DNA from 4 places in the Bacillus sp. GW823-FHT06B01 genome. Region 3 is predicted to be linked to each of the others. Evidence: predicted binding sites of a transcription regulator. Region 3 holds the regulator's gene; each other region holds the start of a gene.
The links. The regulator Rex, encoded in region 3, represses fermentation and respiration genes when NADH is low (regulators of the CRP and FNR family bind a similar motif). The targets are predictions, from matches to a motif close to TTGTGAAATATTTCACAA.
Positions count from the first base shown of each region.

Region 1: the regulator Rex is predicted to act here: its motif matches at 6,246-6,263, upstream of hcp (hydroxylamine reductase).
Region 2: the regulator Rex is predicted to act here: its motif matches at 1,815-1,832, upstream of AC1Q8N_RS27295 (DoxX family membrane protein).
Region 4: the regulator Rex is predicted to act here: its motif matches at 3,802-3,819, upstream of AC1Q8N_RS20605 (DUF1641 domain-containing protein).

Region 1 is NZ_JBXAHR010000005.1:232,550-240,677, forward strand. Features, by position in the region: gene AC1Q8N_RS22725 (DMT family transporter) at 1-28, opposite strand, end outside; gene yeiL (transcriptional regulator YeiL) at 139-831, shown strand; partial or broken gene AC1Q8N_RS22735 (glyoxalase superfamily protein) at 845-1,197, shown strand; gene AC1Q8N_RS22740 (hypothetical protein) at 1,722-1,970, shown strand; gene AC1Q8N_RS22745 (serine hydrolase domain-containing protein) at 2,007-3,044, opposite strand; gene AC1Q8N_RS22750 (hypothetical protein) at 3,156-3,350, opposite strand; gene AC1Q8N_RS22755 (hypothetical protein) at 3,483-3,764, shown strand; gene AC1Q8N_RS22760 (DUF3784 domain-containing protein) at 3,794-4,084, opposite strand; gene AC1Q8N_RS22765 (MazG nucleotide pyrophosphohydrolase domain-containing protein) at 4,196-4,477, shown strand; partial or broken gene AC1Q8N_RS22770 (GH25 family lysozyme) at 4,482-4,673, shown strand; gene bla2 (BcII family subclass B1 metallo-beta-lactamase) at 4,811-5,584, shown strand; gene hcp (hydroxylamine reductase) at 6,328-7,614, shown strand; gene AC1Q8N_RS22785 (bleomycin resistance protein) at 7,886-8,128, shown strand, end outside.
Region 2 is NZ_JBXAHR010000009.1:80,686-88,813, reverse strand. Features, by position in the region: gene AC1Q8N_RS27305 (S9 family peptidase) at 1-507, shown strand, start outside; gene AC1Q8N_RS27300 (DUF4256 domain-containing protein) at 625-1,191, shown strand; gene AC1Q8N_RS27295 (DoxX family membrane protein) at 1,264-1,770, opposite strand; gene AC1Q8N_RS27290 (sigma factor regulator N-terminal domain-containing protein) at 2,011-2,928, opposite strand; gene AC1Q8N_RS27285 (RNA polymerase sigma factor) at 2,928-3,419, opposite strand; gene AC1Q8N_RS27280 (SDR family oxidoreductase) at 3,805-4,581, shown strand; gene AC1Q8N_RS27275 (methionine ABC transporter permease) at 4,619-5,287, opposite strand; gene AC1Q8N_RS27270 (methionine ABC transporter ATP-binding protein) at 5,262-6,302, opposite strand; gene AC1Q8N_RS27265 (MetQ/NlpA family ABC transporter substrate-binding protein) at 6,315-7,127, opposite strand; SAM riboswitch class I at 7,213-7,327, opposite strand; gene AC1Q8N_RS27260 (NAD(P)-dependent alcohol dehydrogenase) at 7,408-8,128, opposite strand, start outside.
Region 3 is NZ_JBXAHR010000015.1:4,199-12,326, forward strand. Features, by position in the region: gene AC1Q8N_RS28345 (ABC-F family ATP-binding cassette domain-containing protein) at 1-1,003, opposite strand, end outside; gene AC1Q8N_RS28350 (redox-sensing transcriptional repressor Rex) at 1,191-1,820, shown strand; gene AC1Q8N_RS28355 (YdiK family protein) at 1,847-2,041, opposite strand; gene AC1Q8N_RS28360 (CPBP family intramembrane glutamic endopeptidase) at 2,038-2,787, opposite strand; gene groES (co-chaperone GroES) at 3,189-3,473, shown strand; gene groL (chaperonin GroEL) at 3,512-5,146, shown strand; purine riboswitch at 5,286-5,387, shown strand; gene guaA (glutamine-hydrolyzing GMP synthase) at 5,553-7,091, shown strand; purine riboswitch at 7,245-7,346, shown strand; gene AC1Q8N_RS28380 (NCS2 family permease) at 7,475-8,128, shown strand, end outside.
Region 4 is NZ_JBXAHR010000004.1:411,830-419,957, reverse strand. Features, by position in the region: gene AC1Q8N_RS20625 (thioester domain-containing protein) at 1-562, opposite strand, end outside; gene AC1Q8N_RS20620 (aldo/keto reductase) at 687-1,526, opposite strand; gene AC1Q8N_RS20615 (MFS transporter) at 1,542-2,705, opposite strand; gene AC1Q8N_RS20610 (winged helix-turn-helix transcriptional regulator) at 3,101-3,448, shown strand; gene AC1Q8N_RS20605 (DUF1641 domain-containing protein) at 3,879-4,319, shown strand; gene AC1Q8N_RS20600 (NAD(P)/FAD-dependent oxidoreductase) at 4,364-5,542, shown strand; gene tyrS (tyrosine--tRNA ligase) at 5,882-7,144, opposite strand; T-box leader at 7,195-7,410, opposite strand; gene murB (UDP-N-acetylmuramate dehydrogenase) at 7,519-8,128, opposite strand, start outside.

The sequences.
Region 1 (8,128 bases), on a different contig from region 3:
ACAATGTAATATCCCCTTTAATTTTCATATTTGTAATGACTGTATCATGCTGAAATTGTGAATTACTATGACATATGTCATAGTGGAAGGGGAAAATTTTGATTACAATGGGGAGTAGTTGTAAAGGCGGGGGGAACTATGAAGAAAATATGTAATTCTATTAAATTAACAAATTATATGAAAGAAAATAATATTGACTCCTTTTTTAGTAATGATATGAAACCGTATATGGAACTAATATTTTTTAAAAAGAATGAGTTTATTTGTAGAGAGAATGAAGAGATAGATTATTTATTTTTTTTCGTTGAAGGAAAAGCGAAAGCGTTTAATACATTAAGTAACGGGAAATCTGTATTGTTATGCTTTTATGATAGTTTGCAGCTGTTAGGAGATGTGGAGTTAATTCATTCTCAAAAGACAGCTTCAAACGTACAAGTGATGGCAGATTCATATTGTGTTGGTTTACCTTTAGGGAAAGTGAGAAATCAACTATTTCATGATGCGAAATTTTTACGGTGTATTTGCGGATCATTAGCACATAAGTTAAATCGGCTTTCAAAAAATAGTACAATTAATTTACTATATCCACTTGAAAATAGACTTGCGAGTTACATGTTAGCAGCAGGGGAACGAGCGGTGCAGCATGGAAATAGAATTGTATTTAGTGGGAATTTAACGGAAACAGCGGAATTGTTAGGAACGAGTTATCGTCATCTATTACGTACATTAAATATTTTTTGTGATAAAGAGATTATAAAGAAGAACAATGGTTGCTTTGAAGTAGTAAATGTGGATGTTTTGAGGGAATTGGCGGCAGATGTTTATAAATAGGAGAGAATTATAAATGATTACACCTATATTTAGAGTTTTTGATATTGAAAAGGCTCAGTTATTTTATTTAAATTTTTTAGGATTTAACTGGATTGGGAACATCGGTATGAGGAAAATATGCCATTATATATGCAAATTTCGTTACACGATGCTGTCATACATTTATCAGAGCATCATGGGGATGCTTCGCCAGGTGGTGCGATTCGCGTGAAAATAGAGGGGTTAAAAAGTTATTATACTAGTTTATCAAGTAAAGATTATGCCTATGCAAAACCTGATATAGAGAGCACACCGTGGGATACAATGGAATTAACTGTGATTGATCCGTTTTTTAATAGAATTATATTTTATGAGGAGAGGGTTTAGGATTAGCACTACTAAGCCTTTATTAGATTGACCTGGTGAGTTAATGGCTTGGCGAATAAAATAATGAACTACTCGTGGAGATATGGAGCAAAAAAATAGATCAGTAGCAGCGACTACTGATCATCCATATGTACATGAATTAGGAGAGGTCAAACATTTATTAACTTAATTATAATAGATTTTTATAAGAATAAAAACTGAAAATTCTAATTTTATGTTGAGAAAGTTTTTTGTATCGAAATATATAAAAGAATAGGGGGTTTTTAGTAAAAGGAAATATGATATTTATCCCGCATTAACGGGCAGTAAGACCCCTACCTCAAAATCCAGCGAAAGCAAAGAAGTTAGGTGGGGATCAACTGCCCGTAAAAGCTCGATTGGTTCAACTAATAATCAGTGGGGGATGAACAAAACCCCCACTGATTAAAGTTTCACTTTATATTTTAATAAATTATGATATAGTTTATAAAGAATAGATTACATAAAATGTTATTTTATTACATATAAAGTAAGGGGGAATGGTTGTGAAGTTTGATGATCAACGCCTACTAGGAGTACGATTAGGTTCTATACTTGTAACAGAGGAGAATCAATATTTAGTAATTAAGAAAAAAGATCATTATGCACTTTTAAATATACATAATTTAGAATGCACACATGTTGAAGTGCAGCTAGAACATATTGAAGAAATGTTGCAGGAAGATTTCCAAGAAAGTATAACAGAGATTATCGCACCAGAACATATAAAAATTGTTGCGAAAAATGTAATATAAGTAAAGAAGCTGGAAGGAACAGCTTCTTTACTTATATTATAAGGATAACGTTTTTAAGACGTCACCAATAATCCCTTCCATTTGATGAACGCCTACGTCAGTGTTCGTCATAATAACAGCACCATTACCTCGGTATGGATAGCATATCAGCATGCATTGAAATCCCACGCCCCATCCAAGTGAATGCATTTGTAAGTCTTCGTTAGAATCATTTAGAAAGATACCTAATCCAGTCCATTTTGAGCAACCTTGAGGAGAAAGCATATCTTGTATTAATTTTTGAGAAAGTTTTAGTTTGCCCTTTCCTTGTAAGGAATGAATGATTTCGATAACTAAAGCTGATAAGTCTGTTGGTGTTGTCCAAATACCTGAAGCAGCTGCGAATGGATAAAATGGATATTTTTCATCTGTGACAATCCCATCCTTATTATGTCCACAAGCAAAGGCCTCTATTTTACTTATATCTTCAGGAGGGAATAGCATACTATTTTTCAGTTGCAGTGGCTGAAAGATATATTCTTCAAGTAAAAGGTTAAATGGTTTTCCAGTTATATCTTCAAGCAGTAATTCGATAATACAAAAGTTTGCATCAGAGTAGTGAAATTCATTTTCTGATTTATAAGTTATTTCTATCGGTACTGAACAATATGATGTTTTACCAGCAAGGATTTCGGACATGTTTGGTCGCCCTTGTGCAAGTGTATAATGCTCAAAACTATTAGGAGGATCAATAATTCCAGATTGGTGACTTAATAAATTTCGTAATGTAACTTTTTTCTGTGAGGTAAATAGATTGGTAGGTATGTTCCAAGATGTAAGTCTATCATTTACGTCTTCATCTAAATATATGATTTCTTGATCTGATAACGTTAGTACGAGCATTGTAGTGATGAATTTACTAATTGAACAAGAGTTGAATATAGAATTCGTAGTGACAGTTCTAGTTGTTCCAGATTCAAGTGTTCCAAAAGCAGCGACTTTGTCTAGTGTACCATCACGTATAACGGCAAGGCTTAAACCTGCAACGGAATATTGGTTCATTTTCTCGTATATAGTGTTACTTTTTAAGTTCATAGTGACTCCTTTCTTTAAAAAGACAGAATGTTAGTTCTATTGTATAGTAATAAATAGAGAGAATGAGAGAAAAAGAAAAAACTTCATCTTTTATCGATGAAGTTCTTTTAGTTAATTCGAAGTGAATACTTTAAAAAATTTGTCTCGGTACATGTACATAAGCCATGAAGTTGTTAGTAAGGAAATAATGCTTACTTTGTTTTTAATTGGCGCATTGAAAACAAGCCAGCCAACGATATCAAATAATACATGTAGTGCAATTGAAAGAACTACAAATTGTAGTAACGTATTTAAAAATCTTTTCATAAAGTGTCCCCCTAAAATAAAAGGTTTTATCAACAGTGTTGTATATTACTATTATACATTAAATGTGTTTCGTGGTAAAATTTACATAAGATAGTGAAATAAAACAAATGAAGGCTAATAGGGGGGATAGTCATGGGATTTTGGATGATCATACCGATAGCGGTCTTTGGGTTTATTTATATTGTTGAGAAATTAAATAAAATCGAAAAGAAAACGGATGCACGTTTAAAGAGGATGGAAGATAGATTACAGCTAATTACGAAAGAAATGGGAATTATAGATAGAGAACCTGAAATTAATAAAGGGTTACGCCAGCTTATGGAAGAAGGAAAAACAGTTACAGCAGTTAAGAGAGTAAGAGAGGCTTTTGGGTTTTCTTTACTAGAAGCGAAGCAATATGTTGATAAATTATAAAAAAGATCATCCATTTGGGTGATCTTTTTTCAATGCACCATGCGTGTATTTACATAAGCAGCGATTATAACGTGGCCAATTATAATGATAGGAAATAAGATTTTGACATTAGGAGTAGTGAAGACACTACCAATTGTGGCAATAGCACCGGCAGTTAAATTATAAAGACCAACTATTTTTGATAACTTACCTTTATCTGGCACACGGCGTTCGTTGAATCCTGATAAGAGCCAAGTGTATTGTTTAACTCCGATGAAATAGGCTAGTGCAAATGAAATAATTGCTAGTATGAATAATGATGGGGAAGCGAAGAGGGTCATTGAAAACACCTCCGTTAAAGGGTTATAAATAAATTATAGTATGAATGTTATAATTTAACAAAATATAAGTGTAATAGAAAACAGAGTATTTATCATGAAGGGAGATTAAGTATGAATATTGTGGAATTCCAGAGATATGTATTAAATTTCAGTAAAGAAAAAGGATTTCAAGATACAACAATTGAAGAGCGTACGATGTATGCGATGGCGGAATTAGGTGAATTAGCGGAAGTTATATTAAAGCGTGATAAAATACAAGATTCGAAAAGAGAGATTGGTTTAGAAATGTTTGATGTCATTTGGAATGTATGTGACTTAGCAAATAAGTTAGAAATTGATTTAGAGAAGGCATTTGAAGAAAAAATGAGGATTAATAAAAAACGTGAATGGTAATGAGTATCCCCAATGTGATATATGGATTTGTAGTGTCTTTACAAAACCAAGTTTATCAGATGAGAGAAAATGGATGTTTTGGCAATACACGAACCGCGGGAGATTAAATGGTTATAATGGAAAAGAGAAGTATATTGATTTGAATGTATTTTATGGTAACGAGGAAGAGTTTGAGAATTATGGAATAAAAGGTTAAGTTTTAAAGCGTACAAAATTTTGTACGCTTTTTTTTGTTACTTACATAAAATATGCAAGTAAAGATGGAACAAACATATAAGATGAATTGTCTATTATAAGTAATAACTATTTCGTTTGAAAGAAAGGGTGGAGAAAATGAAAAAGAATACATTATTAAAATTAGGGGTATGTGTTAGTTTACTAGGAATAACTCAATTTGTTAGTACAGTTTCTTCTGTACAAGCGGAACAAAAGCTAGAGCAAAAAGTAATAAAAAATGAGGCAGGAACTATTTCAATTTCTCAGTTAAACAAAAATGTATGGGTTCATACGGAGTTAGGTTATTTTAACGGAGAAGCAGTTCCTTCGAACGGGCTAGTTCTTACTACTTCTAAAGGATTAGTACTTGTCGATTCTTCTTGGGATGATAAGTTAACGAAGGAATTAATAGAGATGGTAGAAAAGAAATTTAAGAAGCGCGTAACAGATGTCATTATTACACATGCACACGCTGATCGTATTGGCGGAATTAAAACATTGAAAGAAAGAGGCATTAAAGCGCATAGTACGGCATTGACTGCAGAACTAGCAAAGAAAAGTGGATATGAAGAACCACTTGGAGATTTACAAACGATTACGAATTTGAAGTTTGGAAATATGAAAGTAGAAACATTTTACCCAGGGAAAGGACATACAGAAGATAATATCGTCGTATGGTTACCACAATACAACATTTTAGCTGGAGGCTGTTTAGTGAAATCTGCGGAAGCTAAAGATTTAGGGAACGTTGCTGATGCCTATGTAAATGAATGGTCCGCATCGATTGAGAATGTGCTGAAGCGATATGGAAACATCAATTCAGTAGTGCCTGGTCATGGGGAAGTAGGGGACAAAGGATTGCTTTTACATACATTGGATTTGTTGAAATAAGAAACTGTGGAAATATAAAAGCGAGGAGAAACAATTTTCTCCTCGCTTTCTTCTAGCTATATTTAAATGCGAAGCCATCAATTATGCCTGCATACGTTACTGAGATTTTAATTCCAAGTATACAAATACCAGTACCGTCATAATTGCTATAACAACATAAGTAATATCGAGCATTATAAGTGTTTTTAAAGTTTCAGTCATCCTCATTCACCCCTGGTATGAAAATATAACATAATCTCTTATCAATCAGATCAGAGATTATAAAGATAACAATGTACATGAAATTTCTTAAGTAGTGTCTATATAAATATATCATATAAATAATGTAAGTAATGTTAAGATAGTGTAAATGTATTGTAAATAAAGTGATTTTTCATAAAATATTTAATCAAAAAATTGATAGTTCTTCAAAATGAAAAGAAGCTATTCTTTCTGTTGCATAATAAAAAGAAAGAATAGCGTTTTTATATGTCTATTTCTGTTTGCTTAAGAGATTTATAGTACGAAATTGTTCTTTCGTACTATGAACTAGAAAGTTAAATATGTGATTCAGCAATAGTCTAGCTATTTGAAAACTTGAACAACAGGGGTATGTAATGTTTTTTTTGTCAATAAAAATATTATGTAAACAATATAAGTTGTCACAAATTTATACATATTATTGTGATTGATATCACATCCCTTTTTCTCAATGGGTATTATGCTTAGGTTGTAAGAAATGATTGGGAGAGGGTGGGATGATCATGTTTTGTTATCAATGTGAACAAACGCAAACAGGTGGATGTAAAGTGATGGGTGTTTGCGGTAAAAATGAAACAATTGCAAGTTTACAAGATACGATTGTGTTTGGGCTAAAAGGAATTGCAGCTTATCGTACGCATGCTGCTCAGCTAGGGTATACTGATACATTTGTAGATGCTACGACGCAAGAAGCACTGTATATGACATTAACAAATTCTAACTTTAATGAACAAGAACATATTGATATGGCTATGAAAGTAGGGAAATCGGCTTTACGAGTAATGGGGTTGTTAGATGAGGCACATACGAATCGCTTCGGTGTTCCAGAACCTGTTCAAATTACGCAAAACCATGTGGAAGGTAAGGCAATTGTAGTTACTGGTCATAATTTATTTGCGTTAGAAGAATTATTAAAACAAACAGAAGGAAAAGAAATTAATATTTATACACACTCTGAAATGTTACCAGCACACGGTTATCCGCAGCTGAAAAAATATAAACATTTAAAAGGAAACATCGGTAAGGCATGGTATGATCAACGACGTCTTTTTGAAAAATTTACAGGTGCTATATTAGCGACAACGAACTGTGTTATGCCAATTAAAGGGTCGTACTCTAATCGATTCTTTTCATATGATATTGCAGGTTTAGAGGGTGTACAAAAAATTGAAAATGATGATTTTGCACCATTGATTCAAAAAGCGCTAGAACTTCCAGAAGTACATATGGAGTCGGATGAACAGTTAGTAACAGGGTTCCATCATAATACAGTATTATCATTAGCTCCTGAAATTATTGAGGCAGTAAAAGAAGGAAAGATTAAGCGTTTCTTTGTCATCGAAGGTTGTGATGCACCAGGAAAAGGCGGAGAATATTATCGTGAATTAGCAACGTCACTTCCACCAGAAACAGTTATTTTAACGACTTCTTGCGGGAAATTCCGCTTTAATGATGTGGATTACGGTGTTGTACCTGGTACAAAGATTCCGCGTTACATTGACTTAGGGCAATGCAATAATTCAATTTCAACAGTGAAAATAGCAGCCGCTTTAGCAGATGCTTTTCAATGCGAAGTGAACGAACTGCCAGTTAGTATTGTCCTATCATGGTTTGAACAAAAAGCGGTTGCCATTTTACTTGGACTATTTAGTCTCGGTATTCAAGATATCCGCATCGGTCCAAAGGCGCCTGAATTTATTTCACCTGGCGTGCTTGATGTATTACAAGAAACATTCGGTTTAAAACTAATTACAACTGCAGCGGAAGATATGGATATAATGTTATCGTAACAAAAGGATGATCTGTCTTATTAAGAAGAAGAGCTAACCTATAGCGCTCCAAAACAAAAATGTAGAATATTTGTTTTGGGGTATTTTCTTTTCTTGGCGGGATAGGTATGTGGCGAAATTTCTTCAAAAAGAAAATTGGCTGTCTCTAATGTGTAGAGATAATAAAGTTGTTTACTTCTTATAGGACTAATGAAGTAGTTTAATGGAAGAAGTATTTATAGTAAGTGTTATAATATAATAATCAATAACTTAAGCAAAGGGGGAAGCTTTTTTGCACAAACTCAATGCATTAATACCAGAGCTATCAGTCTCAGATATGGAGCAAAGTTTAAATTTCTATTCGGAAATTCTCCTGTTTAAAATTGAATATCAAAGACCAGAGGATAAGTTTGCTTTACTGTCTTTAAATGAATGCCAGATTATGATTGAAGAAGTAAATGGTCATTGGAGTACTGGAGAGTTATCTTATCCCTACGGAAGAGGGATTAATTTTCAAATTATTATAAATGATATT
Region 2 (8,128 bases), on a different contig from region 3:
GGAGTGGATGCACTAGTAGAAAAAGGAATTGTAGATAAAGATAGAGTAGGAGTTATGGGATGGAGTAACGGAGGATATATATCTGCTTTCTGTTCTACATTTAGTGATAGATTTAAAGCTATCTCAGTTGGGGGAGGAATTACGAACTGGAGTACTCATTATGTAAATACAGATATCCCTTACTTTATTAGCATGTATTTAGGAAATACTCCATGGAATGATCCAGAGATATATAAGAAAACATCACCAATGACATATATTAAATCAGCCTGTACGCCTACGTTAATTCAACATGGGGAAAAGGATGTAAGAATTCCAATTACAAATGCATATGAGCTATATGAAGGGTTAAGAGATATGGAAGTTGATACGGAGTTAATTATATTTAAAGGAATGGCATATAGTTCTGATCAGCCGGGAATGAATGTAGCTATTATGAAGCAGAACTTGATGTGGTTTTCACACTATATTCTTGGAGAAAGCATGAAAGATTTTCGTACTATATAATGGATATCCGCACAGGGATTTTTCGTTGTGCAATTGTATCAGATTGTTGTAAACTGTATGCAAACCATTATTGAGAAGATTTAAATGATTATAGGGAACGGAATTCGGAGGACTAATATGACAGCGAATAAGAATGAGTTATCTGTAGAACAACGTGAAGAACTATTAAAAGTATTACAAGCTCGTTTTGAGAAAAACATGAACCGCCATGAAGGTCTTGAATGGGCTAAGATTGAAGCGAAGCTGACTACTAATACTGAAAAATTGTGGTCAATTCATGAAATGGAAGTAACTGGCGGTGAGCCGGATGTTGTTGGTTATAATGAAGAGAAGGACGAGTATACTTTCTATGATTGTTCAAAGGAGAGTCCTAAAGGCCGCAGAAGTCTTTGTTATGATCTTGAAGCGTTAGAATCAAGAAAAAAACATAAACCAGAAAATAACGTTATTGATGTTGCAAATGCTATGGGCATTGAACTATTAACGGAAGAACAATATCGGGAATTGCAACAACTTGGGGATTTTGACATGAAATCATCAAGTTGGGTACAAACACCTTCAGATATTCGAGAACTCGGTGGTGCTCTATTTTGCGATTATCGCTTCGGACATGTTTTCGTGTACCACAATGGAGCAGATTCCTATTATGCTGCCAGAGGATTCCGTGGTTCGTTAAGAGTTTAAATTTGGAGTAAGTAAGAAAAGAGCCTATACTTAGGCTCTTTTTCTTATTTATATTTTAAAAGTAAACTGTTACTACGCAGTTTTACTTAATTTATATGTTTCATGGTTGTTTTTACGGAAAAGTTTAGGGAAAACATAGCCATCTAATCCAATACGTCCAGCGTTATGACCTGCAACTAAAATGAACATAGTTAAAATAAGCAGATTTGGGTTTACACTAACAGTTCCACTTAGTAAAAATGAAAGATTCATTATAATTCCAAAGAATGCAGCAGTTTTTGTTAATCCGCCTAAAATTAAACCTAGACCTACTAAAATTTCTCCCCATTGAACTAAAAAGCTAAATAGGTCTGCGTTTGGAAGAACAAAGTGTTGAAGGAAGTCTGCCCACCAACTTTGTACTGCAGGGTGGTCACCTGATGCTTGAGCAATAGCGCCCTTTAGAAAACCACTTGCGTCAAAAGATTGTCCGAAGACTTTGCCTATCCCAGCAGCGAGCCATGTATATCCTATATAAAGCCGTAAAAGTAATAATATGAAAGTAGCACGTTTATCAGTTCTTAAAAAATTGATAACCATTGAAATCCCTCCAATATTGTATTTACACGTTTATTATATATCCATTGTGAAAAAATTCACAATGGATATAATGTGAACAAATTTATGATTTTTTATTTATAAAATTGCACATACAATATTGTGACGTTTATTTTTGAAAATTAAGCAATAAATCAGGGATAGGAGCTATCTATTGTAGCGGCTAGCTCCCGTAGTAAACAGGTTCATGTATGCTCTTTAAGTTCATATGGGCATTCCGGATTACTTCTCTGGCTTTATATAAGGAATAACTTGTGCAGTCACCCCTACAGAAGCACCTCGAATAAAGTCTTGGTTTTCTAATGCCTTAAAGTTTTCCGTTCTCCCAGTTAGCATAACACCTAAAATTTTCACTTGATCGAATGGTTTGTCCTTGTTTAATTTTAAAAACTTTTGGATATCTTCGTCATATCCATCGTCATCGAATTGTTTAAGTGAATCAAAGAACCTTTTGTATGCTTCTTCAGGGGATTTTTCTGGGTTAAATCCGTAAACTGGCATACCGGAAGGACCTCTGCTTTCATCTTTAATAGGTGAGACCATATATAGCCATACGATATTTAAGTTATCTGGTAGTTTCTTTTGAATTTCTTTTAATGTATAAGCTTTATCGAAAGAGATAGCAACTTCTGCTACATAGTTATCCATTGTTGAAACTGCACTTAATTCATTTTTGACGCCATCATGATATTTCTTGATGGCTGGATTATAAAATGTAGCAACTTTATTTTTCGTTTGTTTATCATAATTGTAAGACTCGGTACTAGAACTAGACCAATAAGAACCTGGTATTAACTCGTTGTAATCGATGTTAGAACGAAACCAGTCGTAAGAGCTTGTCAGTGTATTCCATCGCACTAAGTAACCGTTAATGTTTTTAGAACGATTAGATACGATATTGCCACCAAACATAGAGGAATTACTCGTAACTTGAGAATCAATATGGACATTGGGCTCTGCAATTGCATTATGTAAAAAGAGTCGTTCGTGAAGCTTTGTAGAGCTTTTCGCTGCAAAGTAATTGCCAACTTTATAAATGATAGGGATAAGCACCATGACAACGATAATAGAGGTAATGATGATTTTAAGTAACTGTTTTCTTTTAGCCTTTTTTAATGCATCTTTTAAAGAAGTATCCATTAAGGTGTTCCTCCTATTTTTGAGTGAATTGCTTTACGTGCACGCTGTAACTTTTGTTTGACGCTGTTTACTTGAATATCTAGTATTAGAGCGATTTCTTCGTATGTAAAAGCGTAGTAATATTTTAAAAAGAAGGCTTCTTTGTATTCTAGTTTTATATATTTTAATAAATAGAAAATCTCATCTTTATTTAAAACTGCATCCAATTCTCGGTCTGTATATTGAAGTTTTGAATAAATTTCTTCAGTTAAGTAGATATTTTGCTGTTCTTTTCTTCGTTTTAAATCAATGTATTCATTTAATGCGACTCTAAAAAACCACGGACGAATGTTACTCTCGGTTAAGTCATCTAGCAATGTGTATACTTTATAGAAAGTATTTTGGATGATGTCTTCTGCATCTTCCTTTATAGCTCCTTTCGCTAATAGTAGTTTGAACACTTCCTCTCCTAAATTGATAAGATAGGAGGTCAATATATTTTCTTTTCCCATCATTTTTCCTCCCTACACTTATACAACGAACAGGTAATGGTAAATGTATACACTTAAACTTAAATTAGTTATTAACTATGGTTTATAGTACATGATACTTTATAAATAGGAGTGGTTATTTTATTTTTGAAATATTAAATCTTTAATGCTAAAATAAAATTTGGAGATATATGGAGAGGGGATAAAGACTCGATATGTGGATGAACTTGTGATGATTCGAAATTTAGATAGATAAATTTTTCTCTCATAAGTGAGGGTTTATTTAGTTATCTGTAAATCATTCAAGGACTGCATATTTGGCTTGTACATCCCTTTTGTAAGGATAATGTGTAGGGAAATTCATATCTCTTATATAAAGTATGCGTCCTTTAAATTGGAGGAGTATATGATGAATCAATTAAAAAATAAAATAGCAGTTGTTACAGGTGTAAGTCGTCTAGATGGTATAGGCGCAGCGATTTGTAAAGAATTAGCTGGAGCAGGATATGATATATTTTTTACGTATTGGACAGCGTACGATAAAGAAATGCCTTGGGGCGTTGATCAAAGTGAACAAACACAATTAAAAGAAGAGTTACTAAAAAACGGTGTGAAAGTATCGAGTATGGAGTTAGATTTAACTCAGAATGATGCACCGAAAGAGCTTATAAATAAAGTTACTGAACAACTAGGTTACCCTCATATATTAATTAATAATGCAGCGTATTCTAAAAATAATGACTTCTCTAATTTGACTGCTGAAGAATTAGATAAGCACTACATAGTAAATGTTCGTGCAACTACATTGTTAAGTAGTCAATTTGCCCGAGGATTTGATAAGAAATCTGGTGGTAGAATTGTGAATATGACGTCGGGACAATTTCAAGGGCCTATGGTTGGAGAGCTAGCGTATGCAACAACGAAGGGAGCTATTGATGCCCTTACGAGTTCGTTGTCAGCTGAAGTCGCCCACCTAGGTATAACAGTGAATGCAATTAATCCAGGTCCAACTAGTACAGGCTGGATGACTGAAGAGATAAAGCAAGGATTAAAGCCGATGTTTCCTTTTGGTAGAATTGGTGAGCCGAGGGACGCGGCAAGACTCATTAAGTTTTTAGTAAGTGAAGAAGCAGAATGGATTACTGGACAAGTTATTCATTCTGAAGGTGGATTTAAAAGGTAAAAAGAAGGTATCTCACCCTAGTGAGATACCTTCTTTTTTAATCTTTCTTCAATCTTCGTGCAACACCGTTCCCTAAAGATTGTAGCCCTTGAACGAGGATAATTAAAATAAAGACAGTTGCATACATTACTTCCGGTTCGTAGCGTAAATGTCCGAATCGATATGCTAAATCACCAAGACCGCCAGCACCTACAAGTCCAGCCATTGCTGTTGCACCGATTAAACCAATCGTTGCAATTGTTAATCCAAGTACAAGGGAGGGACGAGCTTCTTTCACCATAACGTGCCAAATGATTTTTATAGTAGAAATGCCCATCGCTTGGTAAGCTTCAATAACACCACGATCTACTTCTAATAAAGCTGTCTCCATTAATCGTGCAATATAAGGAGCTGTGAATACGACAAGTGGTACGATAACACCTTGCACACCAATGGAGGTTCCCATTAGAAACTTTGTAAAAGGTAAAATGAAGAATAATAGAATGATAAATGGAAGAGAGCGAATTATATTAATAACGGTATTAAGAATAGGATAAATAATTTTATTTTCATGCTGTCCACCAGGTCGCGTTAAAACAAGTGTAACGCCAAGTGGTAATGCAATAAGGATAGAGATAAATAGTGAAATAGATGTCATTTGAAATGTTTGAATGGTTGCTTCCCATATGACTTTACCCCATTCATCCAAAAAGGATTTGTTTCCCATAGTCTGTTCTACCTCCTTCTACAATGATCCCTTGCTCTTGTAAAAATGATAAAGCGCGGTCTACTTCAGTTTTTTCACCTTGCATATGAATAATCAGTTTCCCGTATGCTTCATGTTTTAACTGCGTAATATTACCGGATAAAATATTCGGATACACTTGAAAGCGTTTTGTAGCGATAGCTAACGCTGGTTCGCCAGAAGAGGTTCCTATAAATGAAAGTGTTACGATTTCTCCGGTTCTTTGAAGTTCTTTTTGTACTTCTTCTGGAATTTTAGCTGCAAATGCACTGTTTACGAATTTCTTCGTTGTTGTATGCTGTGGGTTTGTGAAGATATCCTTCACAGTCCCGCTTTCAACTACTGCTCCATGTTCCATAACAGCAACTCGGTCACATATACGCTGGATAACATTCATTTCATGTGTAATTAATAAAATTGTGATCCCGATTTCTTCATTAATCTTTAATAATAGGTCGAGAATAGATTCAGTTGTTTCTGGATCCAAAGCACTCGTTGCTTCGTCGCTTAATAACACTTCCGGTTCATGTGATAGTGCACGTGCAATGGCAACACGTTGCTTCTGGCCGCCAGAAAGTTCGCTCGGATATGCATCTTTTCGGTTAAAAAGATCGACAATACGTAAATACTTTTCTACCCTTTTTTCAATTTCATTTTTGGGAAGACCAGATAGACGTAACGGTAATGCGATATTTTCATAAACTGTCACAGTTTTAAGTAAGTTGAATCCTTGAAAAATCATTCCGATTTTTTGTCTCGATTTTGCTAGTTCTTTTGCTGATAAAGTTGTTAAGTCTTGGCCGTTTACAATGATATTTCCTGTCGTTGGTTTTTCTAATAAATTTACACATCGAATTAATGTACTTTTACCAGCGCCACTATATCCAATGATTCCAAATAATTCGCCCTTTTTTACTTGAAGGGAAGTAGGTTTAAGAGCTTCTACATTCCCTTTTTTTGTTGTAAATACTTTGGATACATTTTTTAATTCAATCATTATCGTCAGCTCCTACCAAGATGGTAAAACTGAACCATCAAATTTTTTCTCGATAAATTCTTTTACTTCTTTAGATTGATAAGCTTTCTTTAATTTATTTACAACAGCATCATCTTTATTTTCAGTACGAACAACGACCCAGTTTACATATGGTGAATCTTTTCCTTCACGGAAAATAGAATCTTTCGCAGGGCTTAATTTTGCACCTAATGCAAAGTTTGTATTAATTGCAGCTGCTTTCACTTCACTTAGTTGTGTCAGTAATTGAGATGCCTCTAATTCAACAATCTTTAAATTTTTTGGATTTTCAATTACATCTTTCGCAGTCGCTTTTTCTGTAGCCTTTGGATCCACTTTTAAAACGCCTGCTTTTTCAAATAGCTTTAAAGCTCGAAGTTCATTCGTTGGATCATTTGGTACAGCGATTGCATCGCCCTCTTTTAAGTCTTTTACATCTTTTATGTCTTTAGAATATACGCCCATAGGGAATGTTACTGTTGAAAATACTTCAGTTAATTTCATATTACGTTCCGCTTTAAATACGTCTAAATATGATTTCGTTTGATAGCTATTTACATCGAGGCTTTTTTCATCTAAAGATACGTTCGGTGCTACATAATCATTAAATACTTTTACATCAATCTCGAGTCCGTCTTTTGCTGCCACTTCTTTTACCTTTTCAAAAATTTGTTCATGTGGTCCGCCAGTTACACCGACAGTAATCTTTTTCTCATCTAATGCTTTTACCTCTTTATCAGAATTAGCACCACATGCACCTAACAATAATACCGCTCCACTTACAATGCTCAATAATACTTTTCTCATCTATAGTTCCCCCTTCATATACGTTCCAAAATAAAAAGCACCTCTCAAAAATAAGAGAGGTGCCGAATAGATAAAATAGGTTCCTCTCTTATCTTCCAAAACGAAAACTCGTTTTGCAGGAATTAGCACCTTAGCTTATACGTCATAAGCTCGGTTGCCGGGCATCATCGGGCCAGTCCCTCCGCCACTCTTGATAAGAGTATGTGTATGTAGTTTTTTAATATGGTACTAATAGTAAATCTTACAAAAAGAATTGTCAATGTTATTTTCTGAATATATTTTATTTTAAGGTAATAGAAACGTTACCTTTCTTATGTCCCTTTTCCACATACATATGAGCTTCAGCAATTTCTTCTAATCGGTAAGTTCTATCAATAACAGGTTTTAAATGTTCTGTTTCAGTTAGTTCTTTTAGTAGAATCATATCCTCTTTACTTACCTTTGCCATCATTCCATTAACAGATACATATTTTCCATTGGGTGTTAATGCATTTGTACAAAGGGATTTTTTATACTTTCCAACTGCATCAAATATAATATCGTAGCGCTCGCGCCTCTTAGTAAAATCTTCTTTCGTATAATCAATTACTTTATCAGCTCCTAAAGATTGAACGAGTTCAAAATTTGAATTACTACAAACACCCGTAACGGTTGCGCCGAAATATTTAGCAAGTTGTACAGCAGCTGTTCCTACCGATCCTGAGGCACCATATATGAGCACTTGTTGCCCTTTTTTTATACGACCCTTTCTCAGGAAATGTAATGCTGAAGTTCCACCAAAAGGAATAACTGCCGCTTCTTCATACGTCACATTGGTAGGTTTTAATGTTATTAATCCACTTTCATGTACGCATGTGTACTCGGCATAACCACCGAGGTTTAGTTCTGTTAATGCAAAGATAGAATCTCCTTTTTTAAATTGGGTTACATCTGTTCCTATTTCTTCGATTTCACCGGATAACTCTACGCCAAGTATAGGTTTTCTCGGTTTTCTGAAACCT
Region 3 (8,128 bases):
CCTTTACTTGTAAAACATCATTTCCACTTTGTTTTTCGATATCGAAGTGGAAGGATGCTGACTTAGAATCACCTAATGGTCTAGTCAATAATTCCATTCTATCTAATTGTTTACGACGGCTTTGAGCACGTTTTGTCGTAGATGCGCGCGCTATATTTTTTTGAACGAAATCCTCAAGCTTAGCGATTTCATCTTGTTGTTTTTCATAACGTTTCATGTCTTGCTCGTATAATGCTGATTTTAAGTCTAAATATTTACTGTAGTTACCAACAAATCGTCTGCTTTCTTTATTCGAAATTTCATATACTTGTGTAACGAGTTTATCTAAGAAATAACGGTCATGGGAAACGATTAGTATTGCGCCAGGATAGCCTTGTAAATATTGTTCAAGCCATGTTAACGTTTCGATGTCTAAATGGTTTGTAGGCTCGTCCAAAATAAGTAGGTCTGGTTTCGTTAATAATAATTTACCGAGAGCTAATCGTGTTTTTTGTCCACCGCTTAATGTAGAAATCGTCGTCTGGTGCGTTTCAACTGGGAAGCCAAGACCACTTAAAATCGAGCGAATATCTGCTTCATATTGATATCCACCTTGATCTTTATAATCTAATTGCAATTGGTCATAATCAGCTAATAATCTTTCATATGTAGCCTCGTTTGAAAAGTTTTCTTCTTTTCCCATTTCTTGCTCTAGCCTTCGAAGTTTTGTCTCCATTTGCTGCAAGTGTGTAAAGACGGTTAACATTTCATCCCAAATTGTTAAAGACGTTTCTAACCCGGTATTTTGAGCTAAATATCCGATTGAGACATCTTTTGGTTTTATAATTTCGCCACCATCATGAGATAGCTCACCAGCTATTATTTTTAATAGTGTAGATTTTCCGGCCCCATTTCGTCCGACTAATGCGATACGATCTTTCGTTTGAACTTCCAATTTTATGTTTGCAAGAATCGTTTCGGCACCGTATAATTTCGTAAGCGCGTTTACTTGTAATAAAATCAATGTTTTCACCTCAAATAATTTCTTAACTTTGCCATGTTTATATTTCTCAATCATACTAAAAATAGTGTATAGTTTAAAATAAAGAGAGAATACTTCTTCTCTTTATTATACAGGGAAATTCATGAGTGCTAAACTTCTGTATTTGATTCAAGTATATGAATAAAGATAGGAAGAGAGGAGAGGTTATATGGAGCAGCAAAAAATTCCACAGGCCACTGCCAAACGATTGCCTCTATACTATCGATTTATCCAAAACTTATCTCTTTCTGGTAAGCAACGTGTTTCATCAGCCGAATTGAGTGAAGCGGTAAAAGTTGATTCCGCAACGATTCGAAGAGATTTTTCATATTTTGGAGCGTTAGGGAAAAAAGGTTATGGATATAACGTAAATTATTTATTATCATTTTTCCGTGAAACACTCGACCAAGATGATATAACACGTGTAGCACTTATTGGAGTAGGTAATTTAGGGACCGCTTTCTTACATTATAATTTCACGAAAAACAATAATACAAAAATTGAAATGGCGTTTGATGTTAGTGAAGAGAAAGTCGGGACAGAAATCGGGGGCATTCCTGTATATCATTTAGATGAATTAGAAGAACGTTTATCAACTGATATACAAGTGGCAATATTAACAGTACCCGCTACAGTAGCACAATCTGTAGCAGATAGATTGGCAGAAACGAACGTGCATGGTATTTTAAATTTCACACCAGCGCGCTTAAATGTGTCAGATAATATAAGAATTCACCATATTGATTTAGCGGTAGAGTTACAAACACTTGTTTACTTTTTAAAGAATTATCCACAATAAAACGCAGAGGAAGCGACCTCTGCGTTTTATTGTTGTTTTTTCTTTGTGAATTTAACTAATATAAGGCGAAGTGCCAAATTAAAATCAATTGTTGCCATAACTGCAAATAGTATTGTCCACATATTCCAGATTGTATCTGTTACGTTCGTAATGGCGAAGCGTGTAAAGATACATCCTAGAAGGAAGTACAATGCAGCCATGAACAATGGTGAGTTCCTCATACTAAAAATCCTCCGATAAAGCCTTGCATTTTTTCAGCTTCTTTAATCATTTCTTGAATTTGTTCATTGCTCATTAAAACTTGAGCAACTGCAACTAATGTATTCATTGCAACATGAGCTGCGATAGGGACGATAATACGCTTCGTTTTTACATATAAAAAGGCGAATACGAGTCCCATAGAAGTGTATACCAATAAGTGAGTGAAATCAAAATGAATTGCTGCGAATACAAGAGAACTAATGATAGCAGCAATAAAGAAGTTAAATTTCTTATAAAGTGTACCAAATAAAATTTTTCTAAATACGATTTCTTCCAAAATAGGTCCTATTATAGAGATAACGATAAGGAACCAAGGTGTCGTTCTTGCGATATCCATAAGTCTTGCTGTATTTTCTGATCCAGGTTTAATTCCTAATACACGCATTTCTATCATACCGGCAATACTTTGTGAGAAAAATGCTAGGAAGAACCCGATAAAAATCCAACCAATCGTAGCTGGAACAGTAGAGCGCATTGTATCTAAACGTCTGTCACGAATATCTGTTCTAAGTAACCAAAGTACGATACATAATGCAATAAAGAAGCTAATGATTGCCCAGTGGCCAGTTATGAGTTGAAATTTCTCTTCTCTAGTAAATCCCCTGTTATCATAAAGTCCAGTTTTCAGAAGAAGTGGTAATCCAGCAATGGATGATAACTGCATTAAAATGTATGTAACGATAACCCACCAATATTGTTTTTTCAAATGGTTTAACCATCCTTTCTAACTCTAGTGTATGAGATAAGGTAGGATAACATGTAAATATGCTACCTACGATATAAACCTCGCTTAAATTATGTTTTTTTCGTAAATCCTTATTTGAAATTATAATAGAAGACAGGAGAAAGTTGTGTGTATAGCGAAAACAATTTAGGGTGTCCTTTCATATTGTAACATACGATTAGTGGAAACAACGATTCATATAGTAAAGGTAGAAGAAGAGGGACTCTATATAGAAAAGTGTATAGCTTAATTTGCGAAAAAATTATGATTTTTTTACTTGCAAAAGAAATTGAGATTATTTATTATTATAAGTGTGTTAGCACTCGAGTGACTTGAGTGCTAATAAATAAAATTTACATAACAAAATGAGGAGGTTATTGTTCATGCTAAAGCCATTAGGTGATCGCGTTGTAATTGAGCTTGTTCAAGCGGAAGAAAAAACAGCAAGTGGTATTGTATTACCAGACACTGCAAAAGAAAAACCACAAGAGGGTAAAGTTATTGCAGTAGGTACTGGTCGAGTGCTTGAAAATGGTGAGCGTGTTGCTTTAGAGGTAGCAGCAGGTGATCTTATCATCTTCTCAAAATATGCAGGTACTGAAGTAAAATACGAAGGTACTGACTACTTGATTTTACGTGAAAGTGACATTTTAGCAGTTATCGGTTAATTATATAAATCTTAAAAAACTCAAGGGGGTCAATTATTATGGCAAAAGATATTAAATTTAGTGAAGAAGCACGTCGTTCGATGCTTCGCGGTGTCGACACTCTTGCAAACGCAGTAAAAGTAACGCTTGGACCAAAAGGTCGTAACGTTGTACTTGAGAAAAAATTCGGTTCACCACTTATTACAAATGATGGTGTAACAATCGCAAAAGAAATTGAATTAGAAGATGCATTCGAAAATATGGGTGCAAAATTAGTAGCAGAAGTTGCTAGCAAAACAAATGATGTAGCTGGTGACGGAACAACAACTGCAACTGTATTAGCACAAGCTATGATTCGTGAAGGTCTTAAAAACGTAACAGCTGGTGCGAACCCAATGGGTCTTCGTAAAGGTATCGAAAAAGCTGTTACTGCTGCAATTGCAGAATTAAAAGAGATTTCTAAACCAATCGAAGGTAAATCTTCTATCGCACAAGTAGCTGCTATTTCTGCAGCTGACGAAGAAGTAGGTCAATTAATCGCTGAAGCAATGGAGCGCGTTGGTAACGACGGCGTTATTACTTTAGAAGAATCTAAAGGATTTACAACAGAATTAGACGTAGTAGAAGGTATGCAATTTGATCGTGGATATGCATCTCCTTACATGATTACTGATTCTGACAAAATGGAAGCAGTTCTTGATAACCCATACATCTTAATTACTGATAAGAAGATTTCTAACATCCAAGAAATCTTACCAGTATTAGAGCAAGTGGTACAACAAGGTAAACCACTTCTTATCATCGCTGAAGATGTAGAAGGCGAAGCTTTAGCTACATTAGTAGTGAACAAACTTCGTGGTACATTCAATGTAGTAGCTGTTAAAGCTCCTGGATTTGGTGACCGTCGTAAAGCAATGCTAGAAGATATCGCAATCTTAACTGGTGGCGAAGTAATCACTGAAGAATTAGGTCGTGACTTAAAATCTGCTACAATTGAATCTTTAGGACGTGCTGGTAAAGTTGTTGTAACGAAAGAAAACACAACTGTAGTTGAAGGTATCGGAAATTCACAACAAATCGAAGCTCGCATCGGTCAAATCCGCGCGCAATTAGAAGAAACTACTTCTGAATTCGATCGTGAAAAATTACAAGAGCGTCTTGCAAAACTTGCAGGTGGCGTAGCAGTAATTAAAGTAGGTGCAGCAACTGAAACTGAGTTAAAAGAGCGCAAACTTCGCATTGAAGATGCACTTAACTCAACTCGTGCAGCAGTAGAAGAAGGTATCGTTGCAGGTGGTGGTACTTCACTTATGAACGTATACACGAAAGTAGCTTCTATCGTAGCTGAAGGCGACGAAGCAACAGGTATCAACATCGTACTTCGCGCACTAGAAGAGCCAGTTCGTCAAATCGCAATCAACGCTGGTCTAGAAGGATCTGTAGTTGTAGAGCGTCTAAAAGGCGAAAAAGTAGGCGTTGGTTTCAACGCAGCTACTGGCGAGTGGGTTAACATGCTTGAAACTGGTATCGTAGATCCAGCTAAAGTAACTCGTTCTGCACTTCAAAACGCAGCATCTGTTGCAGCTATGTTCTTAACGACTGAAGCTGTAGTAGCTGACAAACCAGAACCAAATGCACCAGCAATGCCTGACATGGGCGGCATGGGCATGGGCGGTATGGGCGGAATGATGTAATTCCGTTTGCTCGAAAAACATCCATTTCTATATAGAAATGGATGTTTTTTTATGTTTTTTAGAAAAGGAAATGAATTTCTGTAGAATTTTGTCGCTTTCTCTCTTGACCATATCGATACTTCATTGTTAGAATCTAGGAAGATAATATAAAACAATCCTTCATATATCCTCGATGATATGGTTTGAGAGTCTCTACCGGGTTACCGTAAACAACCTGACTATGAAGGCAGTGCGTCTTATATTTATAAAGAGCGGAAGACTATCTTTCTTTATAAAGCCAGACCCCTGCCTTTTCTTTGTTATGAGACTAGAGGCGGAGGACTGGCTTTTTTTATTATATTAGTAATGCTTTTTGCCTAATTGGTAAAAATATTTATATACGAGAACTAACGTTGGGGTGATTATTTTGAAGAAGCAGCATGATACAATTATCGTTTTAGATTTTGGGAGTCAGTACAATCAGTTAATAGCACGTCGAATTCGTGAGTTCGGTGTATACAGTGAACTTCATCCACATACAATTACTGCAGAAGAAATTAAAGCAATGAATCCAAAAGGGATTATCTTCTCTGGTGGACCAAATAGTGTATACGGTGAAGGCGCATTACATTGTGATGAAAAAATCTTTGAACTAGGATTACCGATCTTCGGTATTTGTTACGGTATGCAGCTTATGACACAACACTTCGGTGGTAAAGTAGAACGTGCAAACCACCGTGAGTACGGAAAAGCTGTTCTTAAAGTCGAGAACGAATCAAAATTATATGCGAACCTTCCAGAAGAGCAAGTTGTATGGATGAGCCATGGTGACTTAGTAACTGGTTTACCTGAAGGATTCGTAGTAGATGCAACAAGTGAGTCTTGTCCAATTGCTGGTATGAGCAATGAAGACAAAAACTTATACGGTGTACAATTCCACCCAGAAGTACGTCATTCTGAGCACGGTAACGATTTAATTAAAAACTTCGTATTCGGCGTATGTGGTTGTTCTGAAGGATGGAACATGGAGAACTTTATCGAAGTAGAATTAGAGAAAATCCGTGAAACTGTTGGAGACAAAAAAGTACTATGCGCACTTAGCGGCGGTGTAGACTCTTCTGTTGTAGCAGTATTAATTCATAAAGCAATCGGCGATCAATTAACATGTATTTTCGTTGACCACGGCTTACTTCGCAAAGGTGAAGCAGAAGGCGTTATGAAAACATTTAGCGAAGGCTTCCACATGAACGTTATTAAAGTGGATGCACAAGAACGTTTCATGAACAAGTTAAAAGGTGTAGAAGATCCAGAACAAAAACGTAAAATCATCGGTAATGAATTCATTTACGTATTTGATGATGAAGCTTCTAAATTACAAGGAATGGACTTCCTAGCGCAAGGTACACTTTATACAGACATCGTTGAAAGCGGTACAGCAACTGCACAAACAATTAAATCTCACCATAACGTTGGTGGTCTTCCACAAGACATGCAGTTCAAATTAATTGAGCCTTTAAACACGTTATTTAAAGATGAAGTACGTGTATTAGGATCAGAACTAGGAATTCCTGATGAAATCGTATGGCGTCAACCATTCCCGGGCCCTGGTCTTGGTATTCGTGTATTAGGTGAAATCACAGAAGAGAAATTAGAAATCGTTCGTGAATCTGATGCGATTTTACGTGAAGAAATTATTAAAGCGGGCTTAGACCGTGAAGTTTGGCAATACTTCACTGCGCTTCCTGGTATGCGTAGCGTAGGTGTTATGGGTGACGAGCGTACTTACGATTACACAGTAGGTATCCGCGCAGTAACATCTATCGACGGTATGACAGCTGACTGGGCACGTATCCCTTGGGACGTATTAGAGAAAATCTCTGTACGTATCGTAAACGAAGTAAAACACGTTAACCGTATCGTGTATGATATAACAAGTAAGCCACCAGCAACTATTGAGTGGGAATAGTATTATACAAAAGATCCATCTAGTGCTCATGCATAGATGGATCTTTTGTGTTTTTACCATTAATACGAACGAAAGTATAAAAGTTTATAAAAATGTTCGCTTTTAAATTGACAAAACTACTTCATCGAGTTAATATGAGTATGTAATTCAAACGAAAAGTGAATATTATGCCGTCGTATAATATCGGGGATATGGCCCGAAAGTTTCTACCTAGCTACCGTAAATGGCTTGACTACGAGGCGTTTAGATAAAGATGAGGGGAAACTTGTCTTTATTCATAGAACGCTTCCATGTATATGCAATGGAAGCCTTTTTTATTTTTAATAGATAAAAGAGGGCTAGGGAGATTACGGCGAGTAATCATATAACGGGGGAAACGTAAGATGAAACGCTATTTTCAGTTTGATGAACTCGGTACAAATTATAAAACAGAGTTCATAGCAGGTTTAACGACATTCTTATCTATGGCTTATGTACTATTTGTCAATCCTGCTACGCTATCACTTGGAAATGTTAAAGGGTTACCAGCAGGTACAGGAATGGATCCGGGTGCAGTATTCGTTGCTACAGCATTAGCAGCAGCGATTGGTTCGTTAATTATGGGGATATTCGCGAAGTATCCAATTGCATTGGCGCCGGGTATGGGAATTAACGCGTTCTTTGCTTATACGGCAGTGTTAACGATGGGTATTCCATGGCAGACAGCAATTGCTGGAACGTTAATGTCAGGTATTATCTTTATTATTCTTACAGCTTCAGGTATTCGTGAAAAAATCATTAATGCAATTCCATCAGAGTTAAAGTTTGCAGTAGCGGCAGGTATCGGATTGTTCATTGCCTTCCTTGGCTTCCAAAATGCCGGAATTATTGTGAAAAATGATGCTGTTCTTGTTGGGTTGGGGGATTTAACAAAGGGCACAACGTTACTAGCAATCTTCGGGGTTGTTACTACAATCATCTTCATGATTAAGAAAGTTAATGGTGCAGTGTTCTACGGTATGATTCTTACAGCAATCTTAGGAGTAGCGACAGGATTA
Region 4 (8,128 bases), on a different contig from region 3:
TATATAAACCTGTTTCAAAGAAATCATTTTTCAACACTGCTTGTTGCTCTTCTGACGGCACGACACTCATCGTAATTTCTTGTAATTCTTCACTAGCGCTTGCCTTTGCAACGATATCTTTCGTTACTTTTTCTACATTTTTATTACGGAACTCTAAATCGTTAATATCAATTTGCTTTAACGCATTCCATACTGCAAGCTGCGTTGCGTAATGGGCATCTCTCCAATCAGAAACACCTAATTCTTGTGGGCTCTTTTGCGGATACCCATTTAACAGTACACGGTATACATTAATATCCACTTTTCCCATTTCCGGTAAATCTTGACCGCTTGGAGATTTCAAATCTACATTTAAGCAAAAGGCAATTTTTCCATCTGCTGTTTTAATAAGCTCTGTTCGAATTGGTTTCTTCTTTGACCTACTATAACTCCAATCCATTTCATACTTTGTATGATCCATAACTTCCGCGAATGCTTTTTGAAGTGGAAATAATAAGTTCGCAAATACAAATAAAACACTCAAAAAAGCGGCCATTAGCTTGAACGATCTTTTTATATTCATGTTTACAACCCCTTATGAAATAACAAATTTTCTTCTGTTTATTATTTAGTTAGAAACTTTTTTTATGCATAAGCAAAACAAAAAAGAGTGCAAACTGTTTGCACCCCTTCTCTCCACTATAAGTTTAGAAATCAAAGTTATCAGGATCTGGACCAACGCGATGATTTTCATTTAACGCATCAATTTTCTCCATATCTTCTTTCGTTAATTCAAAATTAAATATATGAGCATTTGCAATAATGCGGTGTTCTTTCGTTGATTTCGGAATTGTTACAACTTCATTTTGAAGATCCCAACGTAAAATGATTTGAGCTGTCGTTTTATCATACTTATCAGCAACTTCTTGCAATGTTTCGTTATCTAACAATTGACCTTGCATAAGTGGTGACCATGCTTCCATTTGAATACCCTGCTCTTTACAGAAAGCTTGTAATTCTTTTTGTGTTAAGCGAGGGTGATATTCCACTTGGTTAATCATTGGCTTGATTTCCGCATCTTTCATTACATCTTGTAAGTGATGAACTTGGAAGTTACTTACACCAATTGCACGTACGCGCTCTTCTTTATAAAGTGTTTCTAACGCTCTCCATGTATCTTTATATTTTCCTTCTACAGGCCAGTGAACAAGGTATAAATCTAAATAGTCTAGTTCTAATTTTTTTAAGCTCTCTTCATATGCAGCAAGTGTCGTTTCATACCCTTGATCTGCATTCCACACTTTTGAAGTAATAAATAAATCTTCTCGAGTAATCCCTGCTTCTTTTATACCAGCACGAATTCCTTCTCCTACAGCTTTCTCATTTCCATAAATCGCAGCTGTATCGATACTGCGGTATCCTGCTTTAATCGCCGATTTCACAGCTTCTACAAGTTCTGGTCCATCTTCTACTTTAAATACACCTAAACCGAACCAAGGCATTTCTACACCGTTATGCAATGTTGTTGTACTTTGTAAATTTTTCATTATATTTTCTCTCCCTTATTTCACTTGATCTCTTTTTTCTAATGTCATACTCCACATTGTTAAAATAACAGCCCCCGCTACCATGATGCCGCCTACCCAGGCCGTATGAATTAACCCTAACGAGTTCGTTACAATACCGCCCAAGTAAGCACCAAGAGCAATTCCTGCGTTAAATGCTGCAATGTTAATCGCTGATGCCACATCAACAGCACTTGGAACAAATCTCTCAGCCAAGATAACGACATACACTTGTAGCCCTGGAACATTCATAAACGCAAATAGTCCCATAAAAATAATTGTGATGAGTCCAGCGACTTTAAATGGCGCTGTAAATGTTAAAACAAATAATACAATTGCTTGAATAAAGAACATGTAAAATAATGCTCGAATCGGATTATGATTTGATAATTTCCCGCCAACCATATTCCCAATTGCAATTGCAATTCCGTACACTAACAAAATAATTGTAACGGTACTTGATTTAAATCCTGTTACTTCTTGTAATAGCGGAGATAAATACGTAAATGTTACGAATGTTCCCCCGTACCCTAATGCAGTAATAGTAAATACAAGTAATAGTCTTCCATTCGTAATCAGTTTGAATTGATCACGAAATGATACGGATGTACCTTTTTTCAAGTTAGACGGAATTAGCATACTGTTAGCGATTAAGGCAACGATTCCAATTGCCACAATTACCATAAACGATGCTCTCCAGCCAAATTGTTGACCGATAAATGTTCCAATTGGTACGCCTGTAATGGTCGCAACAGTTAAACCAGTAAACATAAATGCAATTGCACTTGCACGTTTATTCTCTGGTACAAGCGCAGCCGCAATTGTGGATCCTATCGACATAAAAACACCATGCGCAAACGCAGATACAACCCTCGCGATAAGTAACACAGTAAAACTTGTTGCCACTGCCGCAATTCCATTACCAATAATGAAAATAATCATAATCCACATTAATAACGTCTTTCGCGACATACTAGCTGTTAACGACGTTAATACTGGGGCACCAAACGCTACTCCTAATGCATATAAAGAAACGGTTAAACCCGCTGTTGTAACAGAAACATGTAAATCCTCTGAAATAGATGGTAATAAACCGACACTAATAAATTCGGTTGTACCAATTCCAAACGCACTAATTGCTAGTGCTAATAAAGCAAACATACTTCTTCTATTCGTCTGTACCGCTGAAGAAGATACTGTATATGAATTCACTTGAACTCCTCCTTAATGCGAGAAATCCAATCATAATAGTGTGATAAAAAGGCCTTTTTATCTTCTACAAACATAACTTTACTGCTGATATATGCTATTATGAATGGCTTCACTCTTTTTTTGAAGAACGCACTTTGAAGTACGATAGGTACCAAAAAGTAACATAGGCACTTTTTAGTACCGTACTACTCATTTCCCTCTTACGTATGCTATTATGGAACATATTCAACATGATAAAAAGTACGTACTTTAAAGTGCTATAGGTACTTTTTAGTAACATTTAAATTATTTAGCTTCTTTTGTTGGAGAACTGAAATCTATATTCATCAAAGGAGATTTTTTATATGAAGAAATATAATATTCCCGTTGAAGCGACTTTAGAGGTTATCGGCGGAAAATGGAAAGTCGTTATTCTTTGCCACTTAACGAAAGGTACAAAGAGAACGAGTGAATTAAAACGTCTCATGCCTGGTATTACACAAAAGATGTTAACACAGCAATTACGCGAATTAGAAGAAGACGGAGTTATTCAAAGAAAGGTATACAATCAAGTACCACCGAAAGTAGAATATTCTCTTACAGACTACGGTTGGTCTTTAGAATCCATTCTTGATTCTCTTTGTACTTGGGGCGAATGCCACCTTGAAAAAAGCGGTAACACATCGATGCTAATTACAGAAGGTGAACAATAAGAAAAGGAAAAAATGAACATAAATTTGTCCATTTTTTCCTTTTCTTATTTATATATACGTACATTTCCTATCTTATCAAAATAATTTATGCGCTTTCACGCCTTGTCAGTACTACGTTATACGCTTAATATCAAATAATTAGGAATCATTTTTATGTTAACATAGGTGTATATAGTATATAATATAGGATATATATTATATACACTTTCCGATAAAGGAACTTTCCATTATGCGGACAAGCCATGTATCGGACAGTTCATAAATAATAGGTAGGACATTATGGTTTTGGATTTATGATTTCAGCTTACTTGCTGGCATAAATTTAAAGGCATTTTATTGTGCTTTGTGAAACTTTGTATAAAGTTTCGCAAACGTTTACTATCTTACCTATCAAAAATAAGAGTATTGCTATCGTAAAGGAGAATTGGAGATGCCAGAAACTATGACTCAAACAAAGCCAGAACAAGAAACTGTACAAATTTCTGCTAGCCAAGGACAACTTGATGTACTTGATCAGTTGTTAAAACCTGAGGTACAAGAATCATTAACTACACTAGTAGAACAGCTTCCAAAATTAACTGAGCTTGTTAACATTTTAACTAAGTCTTATGATTTCGCTCAAACTGTTGCTACTGATGAAGTATTAAAAAGCGACACTGTTAGTGCAATCACAGAGCTTGTAGAACCTGTAAAAGATACAGTGAAAGGCATGGCTGCTACTGCAATCGAAGCGAAAGATCGTGCTGACGAAAGCAATGAAGTTATCGGCCTGTTCGGTCTATTAAAATTATTAAAAGACCCACAAGCGCAAAAAATGTTCCGCTTTGTGAACGCATATCTTCAAATTAGTGCAGAACGTAACAATAAATAAGTTAACTTATAACAACAATTAGTAAAGACGGGGGATATCATACTATGTCAAAACAAATTGTCATCTTAGGCGCTGGTTATGGCGGTCTTCTTGCCGCTTTAAACGTACGTAAATATTACAGCAAATCAGAAGCGCAAGTTACAGTGATTAACCAATACCCAACACACCAAATCATCACTGAACTACACCGCCTTGCAGCTGGTAACGTTGCTGAGCAAGCAATTGCAATGCCACTTACAAAGCTTTTCAAAGGTAAAGACATCGATCTTAAAATCGCAACAGTTGAGTCATTCTCAGTTGATAGCAAAGAAATTAAACTAGCTGGTGGCACTACTTTATCTTACGACGCACTTGTAGTTGCTTTAGGAAGTAAAACTGCTTACTTCGGTATTCCAGGACTAGAAGAAAACAGCATGGTATTAAAATCTGCTGCTGATGCAAACAAAATCTACAAACACGTTGAAGACCGTATTCGTGAATACGCGAAAACGAAAAACGAAGCTGATGCTACAATCGTAATCGGTGGTGGCGGATTAACTGGCGTTGAGCTAGTTGGTGAGCTTGCTGACATTATGCCTAAACTTGCAAAAAGCCACGGCGTAAATCCAAAAGAAGTTAAACTTCTTCTTGTTGAAGCAGGTCCAAAAATCCTTCCAGTATTACCAGACCACTTAATCGAACGTGCAACTACTAGCCTAGAAGCACGCGGTGTTACATTCTTAACAGGTCTTCCTGTAACAAACGTTGCTGGCAATGAAATCGACTTAAAAGACGGTCAAAAACTTGTTGCTAACACATTCGTTTGGACAGGCGGCGTACAAGGTAACCCATTAATCGGTGAATCAGGTCTTGAAGTAAACCGTGGCCGTGCAACAGTTGATGCATACCTACAATCTACTTCTCACAAAGACGTATTCGTTGCTGGAGACAGCGCTGTTGTCTTCGCTCCAGACGGACGTCCATACCCACCAACTGCACAAATCGCTTGGCAAATGGGTGAGTTAATTGGATACAACTTATACGCAGCACTAGAAGGCAAAGCATTCGAAGAGTTCGCACCTGTAAACTCTGGAACACTTGCTAGTCTAGGACGCAAAGATGCTGTTGCTACAATTGGAGCAAGCAATACTCCACTTAAAGGCTTACCAGCATCATTAATGAAAGAAGCAAGTAACGTTCGTTACTTATCACACATTAAAGGTCTATTCAGCTTAGCTTACTAATCTGAATATAAGCCCGAATCATGCCCTGCATGGTTCGGGCTATTTTTGTCCCGCATTAACGGGCAGTAAAACTTCCACCTTAAATTCAGTGAATGCAGGGATGAAGTTGGAAGATTAACTGCCCGTAAAAGCCCGATTGGTTCAACTAATAATCAGTGGGGATGAACAAAATTCCCACTGATTAAAGTTTCACTTTATCCGTAATTTTCTCTAACTTATTTATTCGGCAGAAGAATATTATAACCCTTTTAATTATCTAAATTTACTGATTATTTTATGTCTAAATTGTGTATATGAAAAGATGGAAGTATTCTTCCTACTCCCATCCTTTCACACAAATTATTCTCCTAACTTCACTAAGCTGTAGTTCTTCTTCCCTTTACGAATAATAATAAATCGTCCATCAAATGAATTTTCTACAGTAACATCTGTACCCACATCCGTTACTTTTTCGCCATTCATCGAAATAGCTCCATTATTAATATCCTCACGTGCTTGTCGTCTAGATGGCTCAATTCCTAAATCGACTAGCCATTCTACGATATTTTTCGTCTCCTTTGAAGACTGGAATGTTGGCATCTCTTTAAAGCCCTGTTCAATTTCATCGGCTGTTAACGATTTAATATCCCCGCTAAATAACGCTGCTGTAATTTTCACAGCTTGCAGGAAGGCCTCTTCTCCATGAACGAATTTCGTCATTTCTTCCGCTAATACTTTTTGCGCTTCACGTCTATGAGGCTCTGTTTCTACCTTCGTTGCCAATTCATCAATGCGCTCTTTCGTTAAGAACGTAAAGTATTTCAAGTATTTAACTACATCACGGTCATCTGTATTCACCCAAAACTGGTAAAATTCAAATGGTGTTGTTTTTTCAGGATCAAGCCAAACTGCACCACCTGCTGATTTACCGAACTTCGTACCATCTGATTTCAGTAATAACGGAATCGTTAATCCAAATACTTTCGCTTCGTGCCCTTCTAACTTACGAATTAAATCTAAACCACTCGTAATATTTCCCCATTGGTCACTACCACCAATTTGCAGTTGAACTTCTTCTTTCGTGTATAAATGATGGAAGTCCATCGCTTGCAAAATTTGGTACGTAAATTCTGTGAAAGAAATTCCTGTATCTAAACGACTTGCTACAATATCCTTCGCTAACATGCTATTAATGCTAAAGTTCTTTCCGTAATCACGTAAAAACTCAATAATGTTTATTTCATGTGTCCAGTCGTAGTTATTTACCATCTTCACTTCGCTATTTCCGCCAAAATCAAATAGCTTTTTCATTTGCTCTGTTAACGCATCCACGTTATGCTGAACTACTTCTAACGTTTGAAGTTGACGTTCTGATTGACGTCCGCTCGGATCACCAATCGTTCCTGTTGCCCCACCAATTAAAATAACTGGATGATGGCCAGCTAACTGGAATCTCTTCATCATCATAAACGGAATTAAATGTCCAATATGCATACTATCACCAGTCGGATCAACTCCGCAGTATAGTGAAATCTTTTTCTCTTCTACTAGCTTACGTAAACCTTCTTCATCAGTCTGTTGATTCACAGCGCCGCGCCATTCTAATTCATCAATAATATTCATCTTTTGTCATCCCCTTTATTTTTTAAAACAAAAAGTCCCTATGTCTATGACATAGGGACGATTATTCACCGTGTTACCACCCAGTTTGTATAAATAGCATAGCTACTCATACCACTCTTAGCAATAATATCGATTGCCAATCCGCTTAGCATTACCTAAGATACTCCAGAGTGTAATTCGCAAGTTTGTTTGTGCTAGGTTCCAGCAACCCCTAGCTCTCTCGTTAACAGTGACAAACTGCTACTGGGCTCTTTCAACGTATGTTATTTGTTAAATTATTAGCCATTATATTGAATTGAAAACAAATTGTCAACAATACCCAAATGTTATTTTAAAATAATTCATACTTTTATACGCTTTTAATTCAAAGATTATTATAGATCTTCTCCAATAATCCTTACTTCTCGCTCTAACTTCACGCCAAATTTCTCTTCAACAGTCTTTTGTACAAAGTGAATTAAATCGATGTAATCTTGTGCTGTTCCGTTATCAACATTCACCATAAATCCAGCGTGTTTTAAAGAAACTTCCACTCCGCCAATTCGCTTACCTTGTAGTCCTGATTCTTGAATCAATTTACCAGCAAAGTTATTTGGTGGACGCTTAAATACACTACCACATGAAGGATATTCTAGAGGTTGTTTTGATTCACGTTTAAACGTTAAATCATCCATTTTTTCTTTAATTTCTTCACGCACACCTTCTTGAAGCTCAAATCTCGCTTCAAGAATAATGTAATGGTTGTTTGCAAATACACTCTTACGATATCCAAATTCAAATGCTTCTTTCGTTAAAGTACGTAACTCTCCATCACCTGTCATTACGACAGCTTCTGTTAATACAAACGATACTTCACCGCCGTATGCGCCAGCATTCATATATAAAGCTCCGCCAACTGAACCTGGAATGCCACAAGCAAACTCAAGACCCGTTAAATTATGATCTAATGCAATACGTGATACATCAATAATTGCTGCACCACAC